Hyphomicrobium denitrificans ATCC 51888: one gene and its partner. The protein of the gene in region 2 interacts with the protein of the main gene of each other region in a pairwise test. Links are inferred from orthologs where the notes say so. Each region holds a gene or a part of one and is shown on either strand. Other genes may lie near its edges.

What was found.
Region 1: the proteins of mobA (region 2) and HDEN_RS07100 interact in binary tests that used the Escherichia coli proteins (3 or more experiments, as listed by UniProt). The link is inferred for Hyphomicrobium denitrificans ATCC 51888 from one-to-one orthologs.

Annotation. Positions count from the first base shown.
Region 1 is NC_014313.1:1,495,181-1,502,167, forward strand. Bases 1-2,811 are described here. They hold HDEN_RS07100 (molybdopterin molybdotransferase MoeA), read right to left. Parts: upstream 2,107-2,811; coding sequence 895-2,106; downstream 1-894. Other genes in these bases: epmA (EF-P lysine aminoacylase EpmA), read right to left, coding at 1-119; efp (elongation factor P), read left to right, coding at 274-843; moaC (cyclic pyranopterin monophosphate synthase MoaC), read right to left, coding at 2,111-2,605; trpC (indole-3-glycerol phosphate synthase TrpC), read right to left, coding at 2,602-2,811. In the rest of the region: more of trpC, read right to left, coding at 2,812-3,405; trpD (anthranilate phosphoribosyltransferase), read right to left, coding at 3,409-4,407; HDEN_RS07120 (anthranilate synthase component II), read right to left, coding at 4,470-5,066; HDEN_RS07125 (SixA phosphatase family protein), read right to left, coding at 5,191-5,709; HDEN_RS07130 (hypothetical protein), read left to right, coding at 5,821-6,222; trpE (anthranilate synthase component I), read right to left, coding at 6,248-6,987. UniProt on the Escherichia coli protein: Catalyzes the insertion of molybdate into adenylated molybdopterin with the concomitant release of AMP.
Region 2 is NC_014313.1:2,830,832-2,837,723, reverse strand. What follows is about bases 1,819-4,534. They hold mobA (molybdenum cofactor guanylyltransferase MobA), read right to left. Parts: upstream 3,631-4,534; coding sequence 3,007-3,630; downstream 1,819-3,006. Other genes in these bases: HDEN_RS13590 (P-loop NTPase), read left to right, coding at 3,798-4,534; mobB (molybdopterin-guanine dinucleotide biosynthesis protein B), read right to left, coding at 2,429-2,983; moaA (GTP 3',8-cyclase MoaA), read right to left, coding at 1,819-2,356. In the rest of the region: cell division ATP-binding protein FtsE, read right to left, coding at 1-177; hpt (hypoxanthine phosphoribosyltransferase), read left to right, coding at 345-887; HDEN_RS13610 (response regulator), read left to right, coding at 925-1,287; more of moaA, read right to left, coding at 1,307-1,818; more of HDEN_RS13590, read left to right, coding at 4,535-5,336; HDEN_RS13585 (c-type cytochrome), read right to left, coding at 5,346-6,215; HDEN_RS13580 (acyl CoA:acetate/3-ketoacid CoA transferase), read right to left, coding at 6,508-6,892. UniProt on the Escherichia coli protein: Transfers a GMP moiety from GTP to Mo-molybdopterin (Mo-MPT) cofactor (Moco or molybdenum cofactor) to form Mo-molybdopterin guanine dinucleotide (Mo-MGD) cofactor.

The DNA of each region.
Region 1 (6,987 bases), 1.3 Mb from region 2 along the record:
ATGAAACCTTGCGTGGTGAACCAATCCCTTAACGCTGTCTTGATGCGCCCGCGCGCCACAAGAAAGGGCCTGCGATCCGAATGCCGGCCGGGATTCCACCAGGGAGACGCTTGCGACATGGCTGAAAAATGGGCTTTCGCGGTGCCGTTGCCGCACTTGGCGGCCGAAAGGTAAGCAGGTAAGAGGACGCGACAGATTCCCCGAAGGGTTGCCGCCGACCGGCCGCCAATGCGGCGGACGCGGCTATTTTGAATTTGAGAACGGAGACGTTAGGTGGTCAAGGTTATCGCAAGCTCGGTCCGCAAAGGCAATGTGCTCGATCTCGACGGAAAGCTTGCCGTCGTCATGCACGCGGAAAACATCCACCCCGGCAAAGGTACGCCCGTCACCCATCTCGAAATGCGCCGCATCGCCGATGGCGTGAAGGTGACCGAGCGCTACCGCACGACCGATCAGGTCGAGCGCGCCTATCTCGATGAAAAGGACTTCAATTATCTTTACGAAGACGACATGGGGTACAATTTCATGCACCCCGAGACCTTCGATCAGATCACGATCTCGAGGGATGTCGTCGGCGATCAGGGACAGTGGCTGCAGGAAGGCATGACGTGCCTCGTGGCGCTGCATGAAGGCAACCCGATCTCGATCGAGCTGCCGGCGCGTGTCACGCTCGAAATCATCGAAGCCGACCCGGTCGTGAAGGGGCAGACGGCGTCGTCGTCCTACAAGCCCGCGAAACTTTCGAACGGCGCCCGCGTGATGGTGCCGCCGCACATCGGCACGGGGACGCGCGTCGTCGTGATGACCGTCGATGGCTCATATGTCGAGCGTGCGAAGGACTGATCGGGTTTAACTCGATCTTGCGCCGCACGGTTTACGTGCGGCGCGCGATGCTCAGATGTCGAGCTTCAACACTTTCACAGGACTTCCCGCAGGTTGCGCGGGGGCGTCGATGGGGACCACGATCAGGCAGTCGGCGCACTGCAGGGCCGTGATCATTCCGCTGTCCTGATTTTTGAACGGAACGGCGCGCGGCGGTGCGGTCGTGAGATCGAGCCGGGCGCGCATGTAATGCTCGCGCGGGCCGTTAGCGGGTAGGGCATCGCCGAGTACGGCGTCGATGGCTTCGAGCGGAACATCGCGGCCGAGCAGGCGCCCGAGCAGCGGAACGAGAAACACGCGCGAGCAGATCAGCGAGGCAACCGGATTGCCCGGCAATCCGAGGCAGTGCTGCTGATTTTTCCCTGCGGTTCGTGATCCGAAGAACAGTGGTTTTCCTGGGCGCATCGCGATCTTGTAGAACGCGAGCTTCGCTCCGGCGTTTTCCAGTGCCGGGCGGACGAGATCGTAATCGCCGACCGACGCGCCGCCGATCGTCACCAGGATGTCGGCGCCATCGGCTTGTCGAATAGCATCGTCCAGGGAGTCGAGCGTATCACGTGCGATCCCGAGGAGGCGTGCTTCGCCGCCTGCCGCTTCGACGACGGCTGCGAGGCCGAAGGAGTTCGACGCGGAAATCTGTCCAGGTCCGAGCGGCGTTCCCGGCTCGACGAGTTCGTCGCCCGTCGCGAGCAACGCGACGATGGGTTTGCGCACGACGGGCAGCGTGCCGTGTCCGGCGGCGGCTGCGAGAAGGATATCGCGCGCGGTCAGGCGCTGGCCTTTTTCAAAAAGCGCGCGGCCTTTGGTGAAGTCCTGGCCTTTCGGGCGAACATTATCGTCGCGATCGGCGGCTTCGCGAAAGGTGACGGCCGCGCCGTCGGCCGTGACGTTTTCCTGAATGACGACCGAGTCCGCGCCGCTCGGCATCGCCGCACCGGTGAAGATGCGTACAGTCTGACCTTTTGCGACGGTGCCGGAGAACGGCTGGCCGGCTCCGGCTTCGCCGATCAATTTGAGTGTAACCGGAACCTCCGAGACATCCTCGGCGCGGACGGCATATCCGTCCATCGCGGACGCGTCGAACGGCGGATTGTCGACGCGTGCTTCGATCGAACGCGCGAGCGTGCGGCCAAGCGCGTGACGAAGCGAGACGTCTTCCGTTTCGAGAGTGTCTGCAGATTCCAGAATGTGCTTCAGCGCTTCGGCGACGGGAAGCAGCGCCATGACGTCAACGTCCTTTGGGTCGTGCGGGAGCTTTGAAGGTTCCCGATTTTCCGCCTGTCTTTTCGACGAGGCGAATGTCCTCGATGGTCATCGTTTTGTCGGCCGCTTTCAGCATGTCGTAAAGTGTCAGACATGCGACGGATACGCCCGTCAAAGCTTCCATTTCGACGCCGGTCGGGCCTGCGACCTTGACTTCGGATAAGACGTGGATGCCGGGAGGCGATTTCGAGATCTCGAATTCGATCGTCGCCTTGGTGATGGCGAGCGGATGGCAGAGCGGGATCAGCTCGTGCGTTTTCTTGGCAGCCATGATGCCGGCGATGCGCGCCGCGCCGATTACGTCGCCCTTTTTCGCTTCGCCCGCTTCGACGAGGGCGAGCGTTTCCGGCTGCATGCGGATGAAACCCTCGGCGACGGCACGGCGGTCGGTCACGGCTTTATCGGACACGTCGACCATGCGGGCTTGGCCCTTGTCGTCGATGTGGGAGAGCTTGCTCATTGCGAGGACGCGCCGCCGAGCAAGGTTTTCGTCGCGGCCGTCACGTCGGCCTGGCGCATCAGGCTTTCGCCGACGAGATAGGTGTGGACGTGCGCCTTCGCGAGGCGCGCGATGTCGGCCGGTGTGAAGATGCCGCTTTCGCCGACGACGATGCGGTCCTTCGGAATTTTCGGTGCGAGACGTTCCGTCGTTTCGAGATTGACCTCGAACGTCTTGAGGTTGCGATTGTTGATGCCGATCAGGCGGCAATCGAGTTTCAGCGCGCGATCGAGTTCTTCCGCGTCGTGCACCTCGGCGATGGCGTCCATCTCCCAATCCTTGGCCGCGGTCGCGAGATCGCGGGCCGTTGCGTCGTCGACTTCCGCGAGGATGATCAGGATGCAATCGGCGCCCCAGGCGCGTGCTTCCGCGACCTGATAGGTGTCGATCATGAAGTCCTTGCGCAGCACCGGCAGATGCGTCGCCGCGCGCGCAGCGGTGAGAAAATCCGGTGCGCCCTGGAACGAGGGCGTATCGGTCAAGACAGAAAGGCAAGCCGCGCCGCCCGCTTCATAGGCCTTCGCGAGCGTCGGCGGATCGAAGTCGGCGCGGATCAGACCTTTCGACGGCGACGCCTTTTTGATTTCGGCGATCAGCGCGGGCTTTTTGGCTTTGAGCTTTTCTTCGATCGCGCCTGCGAACGGGCGCACGCGCGGCGCGGATCGCGCGTATTCGGAAATGACGCGCAGAGGCTTAAGGGTTTTGGCGCGGGCCACTTCTTCGCGTTTGTAGGCGGTGATTTTGTCGAGAATATCGGCCATCGGTCACACCGTATCGTTGGTAACGGCGACGAGACGGTCGAGCGCTTGTGCCGCGCGGCCGCTGTCGATGGATGCGGCGGCTTTCGCGATGCCGTCCGGCAAACCGTCGGCCTTTCCGGCGACGATCAAGGCGGCGGCGGTATTCAGGAGAACGATGTCGCGATAGGGGCCCGGTTCGCCCTGCAGAAGCGTGCGGATCGCCGCTGCGTTCGTTGCCGCGTCGCCGCCTTTGAGAGCCGCGATATCGCTGCGGGGAAGGCCCGCGTCTTCCGGCGTCAGGTCGAATGCAAAGATATCGCCGTTCTTGAGTTCGGCGACGTGCGTCACGCCGGTCGTCGTCAATTCGTCCATGCCGTCTGCACCGTGCACGATCCAGGCATGTTCGGAGCCCAGCTTGCGAAGCACTTCTGCGAGCGGCTGAACGAGCTTCTTGTCGTAGACGCCGAGGATCTGGCGCGTGACCTCGGCCGGATTGCACAGAGGTCCGAGCAAATTCAGGATCGTGCGCAGACCGAGATCGGCGCGTACCGGAGCCCATGCCTTCATCGCGGGATGATAAAGCGGCGCCCACAAGAAGCCGACGCCCGCATCGGCGATCGCGCGGGAGACGATGACTGGCGGCACGTCGAGCTTGACGCCGAGCGCTGACAGAACATCGGACGCGCCGGAGAGCGATGTCACCGCGCGGTTGCCATGCTTGGCGACGATCGCGCCTGCGCCAGCTGCAACGAGCGCAGCGGCCGTCGATACGTTATAGGTTCCGCGGCTGTCGCCCCCGGTTCCGACAATATCGATCGACCCGGGTGGCGCATCGACCGTCGTCATGCGGCTGCGCATGAACTTCGCAGCACCGGTGATTTCTTCCCGTGTTTCTCCGCGCAGGCGCAGACCCATGAGGAACGCGCCCATCGCGACCGGCGGGGCAATGCCGGACATCAAGAGATCGAACGCGTCCTGAATGCCGTCTTCGCCCAGCGTCTCGCCGTCGGCGATGCGGTTCATCAGGCGTTTCAGTTCGCGAGCCGGGTTCGCGACAATCGAGGTGTCGGGCGCTGTGCTCACGGTCAGGCCGCCTTACGGCTTTTCGGCGTGAAACCCGCCAGCGCGAGGAAGTTTGCGAGCAGCGCGTGGCCCTGCTGCGAAGCGATGCTTTCCGGATGGAACTGGACGCCGTGCACGGGATGCGTCTTGTGCTGCAATCCCATGATGATGCCGTCGTCGGTTTCGGCGGTCACCTCGAGGCAATCCGGCAGCGTTGTGCGTTCGACGATCAGCGAATGGTAGCGGGTGATGTCGAATTGTTTCGGCAGGCCCTTGAAGATGCCCTTGCCGGTGTTGGTGATCGTCGAAAGCTTGCCGTGCATTGGCACCGGGGCGCGGACGACCTTGCCGCCGTAAGCCTGTCCGATGGCCTGATGACCAAGGCAGACGCCGAGCAGCGGAATTTTCGAACCGGCCTTTTTGATGAGATCGAGGCAAACGCCCGCTTCGTTCGGCGTGCACGGTCCTGGAGAAAGGACGATTGCCTGCGGCTTCTTTTCGAGGACCTCGTCGGCCGAGACCTTGTCGTTCCGGATCACGACGCTTTCGGCGCCAAGCTCGCCTAGATAGTGCACGAGATTGTACGTGAAGCTGTCGTAGTTATCGATCAGAATCAGCATGTTGGCCTTTGTGCGCAGGATGGCTTCAGACGCCCCGCAGCGGGATTTCGAACCTATCTAGCAGACACGCGGCGGGGGGCGACACAAGAATATGGTCGTCCTAAACCCGCGCTTCAAATGCGCTTCAGGCGCGATCGCGCGGGGTGATGAATTGTTCGAGGTATCCGGACGCGGGGCCGACATCGCGCCAGGCCGTTTGCGGGAACGTCAGGATTGCCAGAGAGGCGGTCGGAAATTTGTCTTCGAGACGCGATATCGATTTGGCGTCGCCGCGTCCGGCCAGCTGCAGTGCAAGCTCGTGCAGGCCGGGGTTGTGGCCGACCATCAGGACTGTTTTGGCGGGCGCAGGGACGCGGCGCAGGCGATCGAGAAGTGTCTCGGCGTTCGTTAGATACAACTGCTCCTCGAACACGACATCGTCGCGCGGCTCGCTCAATTTCGGATCGATGAGGTGCAATGTCTGGCGCGTACGTTTGGCCGGAGAACAGAGAATGATCTCGGGTGCGAACGGAAATTCGCGCAGCGCTTCACCCATGACGGGCGCGGCGGCTCGGCCGCGTTCGTTGAGCGGCCTGTCGAAATCATCAAGGTCGCTGGCGTCCCAGCTCGATTTTGCATGACGAAGGAGTGCGAGAGAAAGCATTCTGATCCGGAGCTGGCGTTACGGCAGTTCGCGCAAGTCTACAGTACGCCGCTGGTGCCGTTAAGCGGGTTGGTCAAAGTTCGCACTGCCGCAATGAAAGGCTGGTGACAGATGGACTACGTGCTCGCGCCTTTCCTTTGGCTCATCGGAGTTTTGGTTAGCATCGTCTTCTGGATCGTCACGCAGATTCTATGGATATTGCTGTGGTTGATCCTTCCTCTCCTCGTCATCGCGTTCGTTGCCCTGCGGATTGCTGAGCGCGTACTTGGGCAGGAGAAGGTGCGCGGGTGGGTGCGCGCAAGAACGCAAAAATACGGGTCGCAGGCGTCGAAGCGCGCGCAGAGATGGATTTTTGCGTTGGGCGTCGTGCCGGTGCGCGTGCTCTTCTGGTTCGTGTTTTATGCGATCTGGCACAGCATCGTCAGTCTCGTCTGGCGGCCGCACTGGTCGCCGTGGCAGCGCGCGTGGGGCAGGCGCTGGCGAAAAGAAGAACAGTTGCAGCCGAAGACTTGATCTGAGCGAAGTTGCGTTCGGAGCGTCAGCCGAACGCACCGCCGTTGCCGCTGCCGGTTCCGATCTTGCCGGACGTCACGGTGCCCTTCGATGCGAAGCGCACTGCTTCCTCGGCGGCTCTGACGACGGCTTTCGCCTTATTGATGCATTCCTGCTGTTCGTTCTCCGGAATGCTGTCGTGGACGATGCCGGCGCCGGACTGCACGTGAATCATGCCGTCCTTCACGATGGCCGTTCTGAGCACGATGCAGGTGTCCATCTCGCCACCGGCGGAGAAGTATCCGACGCATCCCGCATACGGGCCGCGCTTGGCCTTCTCGAGTTCGGCGATGATTTCCATGGCGCGGACTTTCGGCGCCCCCGATACGGTGCCAGCCGGGAAGCCGCCCATCAATGCGTCGATCGCATCGTGATTGGCTTCATCCAGTGTCCCGATGACATTCGAGACAATGTGCATGACGTGGCTGTAGCGCTCGATGACGAATTGGTCGGTGACCGTGACGGTGCCCGGCGTCGCGACGCGGCCGACGTCGTTGCGGCCGAGGTCGAGCAGCATCAGATGCTCGGAGCGTTCCTTCGGATCGGCGAGGAGTGCCGCGGCGAGAGCCTTGTCCTCGGCTTCGTTGGCTCCGCGACGGGCGGTGCCCGCGATCGGGCGGATCGTTACCTCGCCATCGCGCACGCGCACGAGGATTTCGGGCGAGGAGCCGACGAGCTGGAACGAACCGAAGTCGAGATGGAAAAGAAACGGCGACGGGTTCAGTC
Region 2 (6,892 bases):
AATTTCGCCGCGACTGGGGTGCAGCGACATGAACATCAACCTGAGCAGCGAGGTCTTACCGGCTCCCGATTCGCCATGCAGAAAGTGAAACGAGCCGGGCCGAAGATGAAACGTGACATCGGTCAAAACGTCCGGGCCGCTGTCGTATTTCAATCCGACGTTCGTCAAGCGAATCACGGGGTTTAACCTTGGCAGGAAAAGATTGCGTCACGTGTTTGAAGCTCAGCCGCGTATAGACACGTCAAAGCCGAACCGATCAATCGATTACGATTGTGGCGCAGTCGTGTACACAGGAAGCTGGCAGCCTCCCGCACGGTGCACCGCGGGATTAAGCAGGATCTAACATGTCGAATACGGATGTCGGACATTCCATTGAAACGATTTTTTCCGCTGGAGAAATCCTCAGCAGGCTGCAGGTGCTCGCGCAGGAAATTGCCGCAAAACGGCCTGAAAATCTGCTCGTAGTTCCGATACTCAAGGGCAGCTTCGTTTTCGCCGCCGATTTGCTGCGGGCGCTTCATGCTGCGGGAATTGCCCCTGAAGTCGATTTTCTAACACTGTCCAGCTACCGGAAGAGCCGGTCGTCGTCCGGGCAAGTCTCCATTCTTCGCGACCTCGATCTCGACGTGCAGCAGCGTCATGTGATCCTGATCGACGATGTCCTCGATTCCGGCCGCACCCTGGCCTTCGCAAAGGATCTGATTTCGGCGCGCGGCGCGGCGAAGATCGAAACCTGCGTGTTGCTCGACAAGCGGGCCGCACGCGCCGTCTCGATCGAGCCCGACTATTGCGCGTTCACCTGCCCCGACGTGTTTGTCGTCGGCTACGGCATGGATGTGGGGCATCGCTATAGAGAACTGCCGTTCGTCGGACGGCTTGTCGACTGAGTGAACGGACCTTCGGGTCACGCGTATGAGGTGTGAGATGGCGACGATCCTGCTTGCAGATGATGACGCCGCCGTGCGCGACCTGGTCCGCCGCGCCTTGAGCGCCGAGGGCCACACCGTGCACGTCACTCAGGATGGATTGGAAGCACTGGAGTTCTTCAACGCGAACGGCGGTCCTATCGATCTGCTGGTGACGGACGTCGACATGCCTCAGCTCGACGGCATCTCGCTCGCGGAAAAGGCTCTAACGGCGCAGAGCAATCTTGCTGTTGTTCTGATGTCCGGGTTTTCCGATCAGCTCGAGCGCGCAGCCGGTTTGCGTGCCCGCCGTCTGCTGTCGATCGCCAAGCCTTTCACGCTGGATCAGATCAAGCAGGTCGTGCGCACCGTGCTCGCCTAGCGAGACCGAACCGCCGATATCAACCGCCCGTAACGCTCATATGGCGCGCAAGCGACGGCGTTTTCGTGCGCCGGTCGATGATGAAATCATGGCCCTTGGGCTTTCTCGCGATCGCTTCGGTGATCGCAGCGTCGAGCAGAGCCGGATCTTCCGAGGCGCGCAGCGGCGCACGGAGATCCGCGGCATCGTTCTGGCCGAGGCACATATAGAGCGTGCCCGTGCAGGTGAGGCGCACGCGATTGCAACTTTCGCAAAAATTATGCGTCAGCGGCGTAATGAACCCGAGCCGTCCGCCGGTCTCCTCAACCTTGACGTAGCGCGCCGGGCCTCCCGTGCGATAGGGGCTCTCTTGCAGCGTGAAGTGATCCATCAGCCGCGCTCGGACGACCGATAGCGGCAGATATTGCGCCGTCCGGTCCTCGCCGATGTCGCCGAGCGGCATCGTTTCGATCAGCGTGATGTCCGCGCCGCGCCCGTGCGCGAAACGGACGAGATCGGGAATCTCGTCCTCGTTGACGCCCTTCAGCGCCACGGCGTTGATCTTGATCTTGATCCCGGCCTTCTCAGCCGCATCGAGACCGCGCATCACCGTCGCGAGATTGCCCCAACGCGTGATGGCCTTGAACTTGTCGGGATCGATTGTGTCGATCGACACGTTGATCCGCTCGACGCCTGCAGCCTTGAGTTCGCCCGCATACTTCTCGAGCTGGCTGCCGTTCGTCGTCAGCGTCAATTCTTTGAGGTCGCCGCTTTCGAGATGGCGGCCGAGCGCCTCGAACAGCCACATGATATTCTTGCGAACCAGCGGCTCGCCGCCGGTGATCCGAAGCTTCTTCACACCGCGCCGCACAAAAGCGCTGCAAAGCACATCGAGTTCTTCCAGCGACAGGAGGTCGCGTTTCGGAAGAAACGTCATATGCTCCGACATGCAGTACACGCAGCGAAAGTCACATCTATCGGTAACCGATACACGCAGATATTCGATCTCGCGCCCAAACGGGTCCACGAGTTGTGCCCCCTGCGGGGCCAGCGGATCGGAAATCGCTGCCTGTGCCAAGCCTGCTGCCATTCTTTCAATATCGGAGGTTGCGTGTCCTGCCGCAAGGGTATGCCGGGACGCAGGGTCGCCAGGTTCCAGGTGTCAGGCTCGCTGGCGCATATGCTCGTTGAGACCCAGTTTTTTCTCGATGAGTCCGGCGATGCCGGCAATGTCATCGAGGTTAAAAACGGGTTTCCCTTGCCCGTCGACTTCGTAGTCGGACGCGATGGCGAGAACGAGTGCGTCGGACGCCGCAAGCAGCTTCTCCGGCGCGACGGCCGCTCGCCGCACTTCGATCTTCGGAATGGCGGCCGACTTGTAGCCTTCAACCAGAATGACATCGGCGGGCTTCAGCCTTGCGGCTACGGCTTCGAGCGCCGGCTCTCCGGCGGCTTCGATCTCCTCGATGATCGCGACGCGCGAGCCGGAAACGATCGCCGTCTCCGCCGCTCCGGCAGCGCGATGCCGCTGCGTGTCGCTTCCCGGCGCATCGATGTCGAACTTGTGATGCGTATGCTTGATCGTCGCCACGCGCAGGCCCTTGCCCGCAAAGTGCCGCGCCAGCTTTTCGATCAAGGTCGTCTTGCCGGAGTTCGACCAGCCGGCGACTCCGAAGAGCGGCAGCGCAGGAGATGCGGACTGAAAATGTGAAGCCATGCGTGTTTCCTGCTCCGTCATTTTTATGCTCTGCCGGCGAACGCGCGTGCAGCGGCGAGATCATCCGGTGTGTTGACGTTGAGAAATGGGTCCAACGCCATGCCGTCAATGTCGCGCATCGCGAACGGCACCGCAACCGCGTTCAGCTGTTTTGTCAGCGCGTTGACGCTGAGCCGACGTTGTTGCAGTGCATCAGCGATCGCAGCCCTCGAATTCACCGGCCAAATTGCGATCGTCGGATGACGCTGATCCGCCGACGTCGCAACTGCGATGCCGCCGTTCCGCCCGGCATCAAGCCGCTGAACGAGGTCGAGCGGCAGGAACGGCACGTCCGTCGAAACCGTCGCGAGCGCCGTGCAATCGTGCGCATGCTGACTTTGCCAATCGAGCGCCGCGAGCAGTCCGCTGAGCGGTCCAAGCTCGGCATTTTCCTGGTCGGCGATGGTTGGGAGATCGAAACGCGCAAAGCGCTGCGGATCGCCGTTGATGCTGAGGAGAAGCCGTCCGACCTGCGGACGAAAACGCGCGATGACGTGATCCAGCACGCTCTTGCCGCCAAGCTCGGCGAAGCCCTTATCGCCGCCGCCGAAGCGGCGCGACTTCCCGCCTGCGAGGATCACTCCGAGAATGCGATCGCGTTGCGTCATGGACGACGCTTTAGCATTCCTCCCGCGCCTCGCAAGTTGCGCGGCGGCAAATGGCCCCGCCCATTGGCCGCGTGCGTGTCGCTTCCATCCTCTCCCGCATCGATTTATACCGGTTCCAAACAGGACCGCTTCGCGCTGCGTTTCGCCGCGCCCAGGAGACTCCCCACATGGCGATTGAAAAAGCCGAGGTGCTGACAGCACTTCGCCGGGTGAAAGGCCCCGACCTGACCAGCAACATCGTCGATCTCGGCCTCGTCTCCGAAATCCTGATCAAGGACAATCGCGCCTATTTTTCGATTACCGTTCCGGCAGCGCGTGCCCACGAATTGGAGCAGTTGCGCCTCGCGGCCGAGGCAGTCGTCGCCGAACTCAAGGGCATTCAGGGCGTCACCGCCGTTCTGACCGCAGAGGCGACCGAAGGCTCGCCGGCGCCGAAGCGGACGGTTCTGCCGATTGGCCGTGCTGAGCACCCGCGCGTGCAGGCGGCGCGGGCCAAGGGCGCCACCGGAGACGGTTCGGGACCGCGCCAGGCAGCCGCCGCAGCGGCGGCCGGTCAGGGCGTCAAGGCGCAGGCTGTCCCCGGCGTTAAGCAGATCATCGCGGTCGCCTCGGGCAAGGGCGGCGTCGGTAAATCGACGATCGCCGTCAACCTCGCGCTCGGGCTGCAAGCGATCGGCTTGAAGGTCGGCATCATCGACGCCGACATCTACGGCCCGTCGCAGCCGCGTCTGCTCGGCGTTTCCGGCAAGCCGCAGATCGCGCACGACAAGGTCATCAAGCCGCTCGAAGGCTGGGGCGTCAAAGTCATGTCGATGGGCTTCCTCGTCGACGAAGACACGCCGGTCGTCTGGCGCGGTCCGATGGTCGTCTCCGCATTGAGCCAGATGCTGCGCGAAACCGAGTGGGGCGGCGAAGGAGGCGAGCTCGACGCGTTGATCATCGACATGCCGCCCGGCACCGGCGACATCCAGTTGTCGATTTCGCAAGGCGTGCCGCTATCGGGTGCGGTCATCGTCTCGACGCCGCAGGACCTGGCGCTGATCGATGCCCGCAAAGGCATCGCGATGTTCAAGCGCGTTGAAGTCCCGATCCTCGGCATCGTCGAGAACATGAGCTACTTCCTCTGCCCGAAATGCGGCGAACGCTCGGATATTTTCGGACACGGCGGCGCGCGCGACGAAGCGCGGAAGCTCGGCGTGCCGTTCCTTGGCGAAGTGCCGCTGCGCATGGAAATCCGCGAGGCGTCGGACGCCGGCAAGCCGGTTACGGTCGCCGAGCCCGAGAGCAAATACGCGCAGCTCTTCCGCGATATCGCCGGTCAGGTCTGGAGCGAAGTCGAGCGCGCCAAGGGAACGCTCACACCGCCGCCGCATCTCGAAATCGCAGACGGCGGAAAAATGCTGAAGGCGGCGTTCCCCGACGGCCGCACCTTCGAGCTATCGGCGGAATTCTTGCGTGTCGTTAGCCCATCGGCCGAAGTGCAGGGCCATTCGCCGTCGCAGCGCATCACCGTGCCGAAAAAGAAGCACGTCAAGATCACGGGGTTGACGCCGGTTGGCAACTACGCCGTCCGTATTGCCTTCGACGATGGTCATAACTCCGGGCTCTACACCTGGGGCTATCTGCATCTGCTCGGCCGCGAGAAAGACGAGCGCTGGGGCAAATACCTTGAGGAACTCGCCGCCAAAGGCATGACGCGCGAGTAGCTGCCGAAATCAGCGGCGCGCCTTGTCTTTGAGTGCCGCAACGGCAGCTTTGATCGGCGCGAACGGCCCGAGCTTGTGCTGCTCGATAGAAAAGCCGTCGGCATAAGGCCCGTAGGGCGCGTCGACCGGCTTTTCCAGTTTGTCCGGATAATCGCGACTGAGGTCCGGCAGTTTCGGTCGCGGTTGCGCGTTCATGTACGCGGCAACGTCCCAGGCATCGCTGGGCGAAAGCGCCGGTTCATTCCATGTCGTACCGGCGGGCATGTTGCTGTGAACGAAATTCGCCGACTCGATCAGACGGTGCATGCCCGCGCCGTCGTTGAAACTGTCGGCGCCCCAGAGCGGCGGAAACATATAGCCCTTGGCGTCCCCGGCTTTGCCGTTGCGCTGGCCTTCGCCGTTGTTGCCATGACAGGCCGCGCACGTCGTGGCGTAGACTTTCTTTCCCTTGTCGGGGTCCGCCGCACGATCCAGTTCCGGCATTTGCCCGCTGCCACGTCCGTCGATAGCGACTCCGGCGGGATGGCCGGTCGAGAGAAATTTCAGATACGCGACGAGCGCCGTCATCTCCGGCCCATCAGGCGGCAGCGGCTTGCCGTTCATACTGCGCTCCATGCAGTTTTGAACGCGCTCTTCGATCGTTTCGACGCGCCCGATCCGCGCCGCATACGCCGGAAAATTCGCGTAGACGCCGACGAGCGGGAGCGCGAACTTTTGCGTCCCGGCGCTGATATGGCAGCTCTGGCAATCGAGGTTGTTGCCCGCGAAGCGCTTCTCAGCGTCCGCGACTTCCGGACCGATCAGCGACGAGGTCTTGCTGACGAGATCGCGGCCGTACCGAACCAGTTTTCCCGAGGCGTCGTCAGGTAGCTTGTCCATGTCGGGAACGGTCCACGCCGGGGGCGACGGAGTAGCGGCGCCGTCGGCATCGCACGTCCCGGGTATCGTAAGCGCCAAGACGGCAACCGCAGCGCTCAGTAACATCAAGGTGTTTGTTTTTGGACAGATCATGGAGCGACCCCCGCTGAACGGAGCAGCAAGATACAGGAGCCGATCGCTTATGTAAGCGGGGATCCCGTTCTTGGTTTGCCGTTCATGCGCCGCCAAAGCTTCGATTTGATGCGAAGTATTCGCGCTTTGGTGAACGACGAAGCGGCGGCGCGTCGCTGACTTATTCCGCCGCCGTCGCTTCTTCGAGAGAAGCCGCCGCTTCCTTGGCGCTTTCATAGACGCGTGTCTGCAACCCGCGCCGCCGCAGAGCATCCTGCAGCTTCTGCCGGGTCAGCGCGCTCGTCGCATAGCGTGCCGTTCGCGCGTAATAGGCTTTCGACAGTTGCGCGACCATGTTCGCGTAATCGTCGTAGAGGTCCTCGGCGATCCGGCAGCTGTCCTGATTGATCAGTGTGTTGACGCGCTTGCCAGCCTTTTCGCACGCACTAGAGATTGCCTTCTGCAGATCGGTAATGTCGCTCTTCTTGCGCACGCTCCACGCGCTGAGGTCGACGGAAAGAACGTTGCGCTCAGCGTCGTAGGAAATGCGCTCTCCGAGTTTCTGA